3 regions of the Calditerricola yamamurae genome follow, and region 3 is predicted to be linked to each of the others. Evidence: riboswitches for the same ligand, from Rfam matches in the RefSeq annotation. Region 3 holds a riboswitch; each other region holds the start of a gene.
What was found. A riboswitch is a leader RNA that binds a small molecule or an ion and turns the genes downstream of it on or off. The one in region 3 is predicted to bind S-adenosylmethionine.
Positions count from the first base shown of each region.

Region 1: linked by a shared signal. The riboswitch ahead of ACYQ0Z_RS07325 (aminotransferase class I/II-fold pyridoxal phosphate-dependent enzyme) and the one ahead of ACYQ0Z_RS02185 (phosphoadenylyl-sulfate reductase) in region 3 are both predicted to bind S-adenosylmethionine.
Region 2: linked by a shared signal. The riboswitch ahead of ACYQ0Z_RS10585 (2,3-diketo-5-methylthiopentyl-1-phosphate enolase) and the one ahead of ACYQ0Z_RS02185 (phosphoadenylyl-sulfate reductase) in region 3 are both predicted to bind S-adenosylmethionine.

Region 1 is NZ_BAAIFH010000006.1:199,119-201,374, forward strand. Features, by position in the region: gene ACYQ0Z_RS07320 (ISLre2 family transposase) at 1-883, shown strand, start outside; SAM riboswitch class I at 1,026-1,137, shown strand; gene ACYQ0Z_RS07325 (aminotransferase class I/II-fold pyridoxal phosphate-dependent enzyme) at 1,233-2,256, shown strand, end outside.
Region 2 is NZ_BAAIFH010000006.1:853,749-856,004, forward strand. Features, by position in the region: gene ACYQ0Z_RS10585 (2,3-diketo-5-methylthiopentyl-1-phosphate enolase) at 1-1,117, opposite strand, end outside; SAM riboswitch class I at 1,207-1,329, opposite strand; gene ACYQ0Z_RS10590 (ISL3 family transposase) at 1,503-2,256, shown strand, end outside.
Region 3 is NZ_BAAIFH010000004.1:165,196-167,451, forward strand. Features, by position in the region: gene ACYQ0Z_RS02180 (sulfite exporter TauE/SafE family protein) at 1-448, opposite strand, end outside; gene ACYQ0Z_RS02185 (phosphoadenylyl-sulfate reductase) at 472-1,164, opposite strand; SAM riboswitch class I at 1,380-1,493, opposite strand; gene ACYQ0Z_RS02190 (methylenetetrahydrofolate reductase) at 1,639-2,256, opposite strand, start outside.

The DNA of each region.
Region 1 (2,256 bases), on a different contig from region 3:
GGCAGTGTATGTGGAAGCGGATGAGGTTTGGGTACCAGCCCGGCGTTCGGAAGGGAAGCGGGCAACGATTCCCGTTAAGGTGGCGGTGGCCTACGAGGGAAAAGGGGACGTTTCGGCCCAGCGGCGTCGTTTGCAAGAACGTTGTGTGCATGCCGGTGTAGCAGAAGGGACGACCTTTTGGGAAGAGTGCGTGGCGAAGTTTGGTGAACATTGGGATTTCGGCGCAGTGGAGCGATGGTATGTGGGGGGTGATGGAGCGGCGTTTGTAAAAGAAGGGTGTGCGTATTTTCCGGGAGCGCAATACCGGCTCGATCCGTTTCACCTTCGTCGGAACCTGGTGGAGAGTCTTCGACATGACGAGAAGGCGTATCGGGAGGTTTGTGCTGCGCTGGCAACGTCCGATTGGGAAGGGGTTGAGCAGGCTCTGAAAGCAGCCGAACATCGCAGCCGCGGGGCACAGCGGCAGCGTGTGGTTCAGTTGCGGCGCTATCTGCGGACCAACTGGGAAGGCATTCGGGAGTTGGGAGAGCCCGTGCGATTAGGGGCGATTGAGGGACAAGTGTTTCATCACATTGCACGGCGGATGAAGCGTCATGGAGCGCGTTGGAGCGTCGAGGGGGCCGGCCGGTTGGCGCGGCTTTTGGCGTCGCGGGCAAATGGGGAACTGGCTGAAGTGGTGAAAACCAAGTGGACAGCCCAACCGGAAAGAATGAGCCATGTGTTTGGCAAAGGAGCGGCGGAGGAAAGGGAAAAGAGTTGGAGAGCAGACATAGAGGGATGGCTGCGCGCAAGGATTCCGGCCCTTAACGGGCCTGGATCCGGTGCGCCTTGGGTAAAGTATGTGCTTCGTGAGCTTGTGCGGGCGATTCCAAGAAGGGTGTAAACCGATCACTCAAATTTTTGTGTCGGGGCACCTACTGAAAGTTGACACGCACGCTGCAAACGAATTGTTGACAGAGGATTAGATGATCTCGTATAGTTAAAGCAAATCACACGTAGAACAACCGCATAGCACCATGATCCAGCTCTTATCAAGAGTGGCGGAGGGACTGGCCCGATGAAGCCCGGCAACCTACCGACGCACGGTCGGTGTGGTGCCAATTCCTGCAGAGATGGTTCATCTCTGGGAGATGAGAGCGGAACGACAATTCCGGCCTTTCATCTGCAGAGATGAAAGGCCTTTTTCGTTGTTGGCAAGCAAACTGTAGGGACACGTAAAGGAGGAAGAGGCGGTGCGCGTCGAATCCTGTTTGGCCCAAATTGGCAACCGGAAGGACATCGTTACCGGTGCTGTGAGCTACCCGGTCTACTACGCGGCCACGTACGGCCACCCGGCGCTGGGGCAGAGCACCGGCTTTGACTACTCCCGCCTGGCCAATCCGACGCGGAAGGTGCTGGAGGAGGCCATCGCCGCGCTGGAAGGCGGCGACGGCGGGTTCGCCTGCGCGTCGGGCATGGCGGCGATCCAGACGGTGGCGGCCCTCTTTTCCCGCGGCGACCACGTCGTGCTGTCCCACGACCTCTATGGCGGCACATACCGGCTGTTTGAACAGGTGCTGGCCCGGGCGGGGGTGACGGCCACCTACGTCGACGCCTCGTCCGTCGACGCGGTGCGCCGGGCCCTGCGGCCGAACACCAAAGCCCTTTTCATCGAAACGCCGACCAACCCCCTCCTGCAGGTGGCCGACATCGCCGCCCTGGCGAAGGTGGCCAGGGACCACGGCCTGCTCCTCATCGTCGATAACACGCTGATGAGCCCGTACCTGCAGCGGCCCCTTGCACTGGGCGCCGACATCGTCGTCCACAGTGCGACGAAGTACCTCGGCGGACACAACGACGTCCTCGCCGGCCTGATCGTGACCAGGGGCGAGGAGCTGACCGAGCGCGTGGCGTTCCTGCACAACGCCATCGGCGCGGTGCTCGGCCCGCAGGATTCCTGGCTGCTCATGCGCGGGATGAAAACCCTGGCCGTGCGCCTCGACCGCCAGCAGGAAAACGCGTCGCGCATCGCCCGTTTCCTGGCTGACCATCCGCTCGTGGAGGCGGTGTATTTCCCCGATCTGCCCGGCCATCCCGGACGCGAGGTCCATTTCCGTCAGGCGAAGGGGCCGGGGGCGCTCCTGTCGTTCCGGGTCGTCGACCCGGCCCTGGTGGAGCCGGTGCTGCGCCATGTGCGGCTCATCACCTTCGCCGAAAGCCTGGGTGGCGTGGAGAGCCTCATCACCTATCCGGCGATGCAGACCCATGCCGAGATCC
Region 2 (2,256 bases), on a different contig from region 3:
CCGTAAAGGCCTCGCCACCGCCGCGCGGCCCGTCGGGATGGCCGTGGATGCCACCGCCGGCGTTGACCACGTGGTCAAGGCCGAAGTCGGCCAGCAGGCGCGGCACCATGCCCGGGTGAATGCCCGCCGACGGCACCGGGAACGCCGGGGCCAGGCCGGCGAAGGGCTCGACGAGACGGTCGCGCAGGGCAAAGGCTTCCGCCGCGGCGAGGGAAACGGTGCCGTAGGGCGCCGGGAACAGCACCAGGTCCGCCCCGGCCAGGCGCATGAGCATGCCCAGCACAATCGGCGCCGCGATACCATGGTGCGGTGAGGCGTACAGGGCCCCGGACAAGGCCGGATGGGCGAGAATCGGAACGGTGATCTCCGGGTCCTCGCGCAAGCGCTGCAGGATGTCGTACCCGTACGGCAACACGTTCAGCAACAGGGCTGTGGCCCCCTGCCGCACGGCCTCCCGCGCCCGGTCCACCATCTCGTCAACCGGGCCGGTCAGGTTGACGGCGTATAGCACGCGGCGGCCGGTCTTCGCCTCATGGGCGTCAAGCACTTCGCGAAAGAGCGCGATGCGCTCGAAAAAGGGCGCCCGGTCGTCGACAAAGAAGATCTCATCGTCCTTCACCAGGTCGACGCCGCCCTCCACCTGGGCGACAAACTGCGCATGCAGTTCGGCGAGGGGCAGGCCGATGCACGATTTGAAGATGCTCATGAGGAGCGGCCGGTCCCATACCCCAAGCCGCTGACGCACGCCCTTGATCCCCAGCCGCGGGCCGGGAAAGGCACGCACGAAGGTATCGGGCAATTTGAGGTCGACAAGGCGAATGCGCCCGTCCATCGACAGCTTGCCGAACACCGTCGTGAGCAACGACGGGATGTCCGCGCGCAGGTTCCGCACCGGGTAGCCGATCGCCAGATGGGCCACCCGCGAGCCGTCGGCGGCCACCTGACCGCGGCGGATGTCCATTACCACGCCCTTGTATGGCTCCAGTTCCGCGCGACGGGCGGCGGGAAGGTCCGTCCAGGTACCCACCGTGAGCCCCATGGCGATCGACTCGGCCTTTCGGGACAGGTCGCCGTCATCCGGCACCTGATAGATGGCCACAACCCACTCGTTCGTCATGGTCCTTACCCCGCTTCGCGACGATGATGAAAAACGAAAACGCCTCTCCCGTATCCGAGAGAGGCGCGCAACGCGTTGACGTTCCGCGGCTCTCATCTCTCGGAAAACGGGTTGTCCCGTCTTCCGCAGGAGTTAGCACCGTGCACGCCATAGCGGGCGCGCCGGTTGCCGGGCTTCATCGGGCCAGTCCCTCCGCCTGCTCTGGATGAGATCCGGGCTTTCCTGCTTGCGTATTCGATTGATTCAAAAAGTACTAAAGGATCGGCCTCTTGTCAAGAGAGGAAAGGCTCTACGCTAAAAAGTGTGGGATCTAAGAGGAAAAGGCGGTCGACGAGCCAAGGGATAGTTAGGCACATCACATCCCGAAGGAGGCTCGCGACCGCCTATGAACAAGCTTACCGCAGAAATGTTCGGCTTACAATCGTGGATTGTTTACCGTATCGTGCATCAATCCGATGGTATTCACATCTACGCCGGTCGGCCGCGTAAGGAAGCGCGGTGTCCGGATTGTGGACAGCTGACACGCCGCGTCTACGATCGTGCGCGCGAATGGAAACGGAAGCTGCACACCTGGTGCAACGAGAAACCGGTTTACCTCTGGGTACGTCCCCGGCGCTTCCAGTGCACGGCCTGTCGAAAAGTGTTCACCGAACGCTTTCCTGGTATTCGCCCCTGGGCACGCAGGACCGAACGGGCCGAAGCCCTTTTGCTCCAGCGCCTGAAAGCGGGCAGTTTCCGTCGTGCCGCCCAGGAAAGCGGAACAAGCAGCAGCACCTTGCGCCGTCTGCTCCTTCGGTACGTAGACCAGCAGGTAAATCTCGAGGAAGCCCTCCGGGATGTCGATGCCTTCGTGCTTAGCATTGATGAACACAGCTATCGTGGCCGTGACATGATGGTTACGGTCACATGCGTGTGGCCAAAACGGTGCCTTTTGGCCATCTTGCCGGATGACCGCATGAAAACACTGGAGCGCTTTTTGCGCCAGCTGCCGGAGACGGTTCGTCGGCGGATTCGGGCCGTGTGCATCGACCTGAAGGATGCTTGGCGCCATGCCGTGAAGCGCGCTTTGCCCGGCGCTGTCATCGTGGCGGATCCGTTTCACGTCATCCAGGACGCGAATCGGCGGGTTGACGAAGCAC
Region 3 (2,256 bases):
CCGCATCGGCAAAGCCGGCAAACAGCCCCAAGGGAGCGAGGAACCGCCGCGGCACGCGACCGCGTTTCGGTCGGAACCCCGGCCGGGCCACAAGAAAGCGGAGCAGAATGTACGCACCCAGCGCCAACAGAAAGGCCGAAACAAACGGCTTGATCGTCTCACCGGACACGCTGGCCAAAAAATAGGCCCCACCAAACGCGCCAATGGAACCGGGGAGAACAAGCGTGCGGACCACGTGACGGTCGATGTTGCCAAACCGCCAATGGGACAGACCAGAAGCCGCCGTTGTGACCACCTCGGCCAGATGCACCGAAGCGGAGGCGGCAGCCGGACTCAAGCCAAACAAGAGGAGCAGCGATGTTGACGTGACGCCATACGCCATGCCCAACGCCCCGTCCACCAGCTGCGCCAGCAGTCCAATCAACGCCAACACAATCAGCTTCTGCACGGTACACCCTCCCCGTCGTCAACCTACGTCGTGTGCAGGCCGCACTCCGTCTTGTTGAAACCGGCCCACCGTCCGGCGCGGAAATCCTCGCCCGGCTTTACCGGCCGCGTACAACATTCGCACCCGATGCTGGGGTACCCACGGTCATGCAGCGGGTTATATGGCACGTTGTTTTCGTGAATGTACCGCCACACGTCCTTGAACGTCCAGTCTGCCAGGGGATTGAACTTCACCACCCCGAACTTGGCGTCCCATTCCACCTTGCGCGCATTGGCCCGTGTCGGCGCCTGCTCGCGGCGAATGCCGGTAATCCACGCGTCAAACTCCCGCAGAAACCCGGCGAGCGGTGCCACTTTCCGCAGATTGCAGCACAAATTGGGATCACGCTCCCACAACCGCTCCCCGTAGCGCGCCGCCTGCTCCTCCAAGGTCAGCGCCGGCTTCACCTGCACAAACGAGATGCCGTACCGGGCAGACAGGCGGTCGCGGGTTTCATAGGTCTCGCAGAAATGCTTGTCGGTGTCCAGGTAGAAAATCGGCACTTCCGGATTGATCTTCACCAGCATGTCGACGAGGACCACATCCTCGGCACCGAAACTACAGGCCAGCGCCACCTTTGTGCCAAAACGTTCCACCGCCAGGGCCAGAAGCTCCTGGGGCGTCTTTTCCTCCCACCAATCCGCTAGCTTGGCGATTCCTTCCGGCGTCCACTCGATGCGCACCGCTTCCACCCTACCTACGCCTCCTGTCTCCGTGGTTTCCCGACTGCGCGCTCCCTCTAGATGGCGCCCTTGCCCTTTTACCTTATTGCACCAGGTGTCCGCCTGTGCACCGCCGCAAGGCTCAGACAACGGCCGAAAACGTGGCGCCCGTCTAGAAGAGCGACACAAAAAACGCCTCCTCTCTGAAAGAGGAGGCTTCGCCTACGAAGCTCTCATCTCTCAGAGGGGATCCCTCTGCAGGAATTGGCACCGTGCCCGCCGACAAACGGCTGGCCGGTTGCCGGGCTTCATCGGGCCAGTCCCTCCGCCTCTCTGGATAAGAGCCGTTTCCATCCGTATACGGTTGTAAAACGTTACAGAAAAGATTGGTGATTTGGTGAAAACCGTGTATTCAGATGGGATTGAATAATTTTGATTTCATCTTAGCGCCTTGTTTTCGGCCTGTCAAGACCGAATTTCTCAGTACGCCTATCGGTTTATCCCGACAATGCGCCGTGGCGCCGGAACGGGCACGCCGAGGATCTCGTGCACCATCGTCACATCGCCGAGGGGGAACAGGTGCACACCGTGGGCAAAACCGCGCAACGCCTCAAACAGCTCGCGCGCCACGGCCACCCCCTCTTCCCGTCCGCCGCGCTCTACCCGCCGCAACACCTCTTCGCGTATGGTGATGCCAGGCACGTTCTCGTTCAGATAACAGGCCATCTTGTAACTTTTCAGCGGCATGAGCCCAAACAGAATGGGTACGTCCAAGTGCTGCGTCGCGTCCAAAAATCGCTCGGCCGTCTCGACATCATAAATCGGCTGGGTCTGGACAAACGCCGCCCCGGCGGCCACTTTCTCCTCGAGCCGCCGCACTTCCCGCGCCAAGTCTTCCGCTCCGGGATTGGCTGCCGCCCCGATAAAAAACTCCGGGGGCGACTCGAGGCGGTTGCCGTTCACGTCGCGTCCCGTGTTCAATGTGGACGCCAGCCGGATCAGCCCCACCGCATCAACGTCGAATACACCGGTGGCCAAGGGATGATCGCCCCGTTCCGGCGCGTCGCCCGTAAGCGTGAGGATATTCCGCACGCCGAGGGCCGCCGC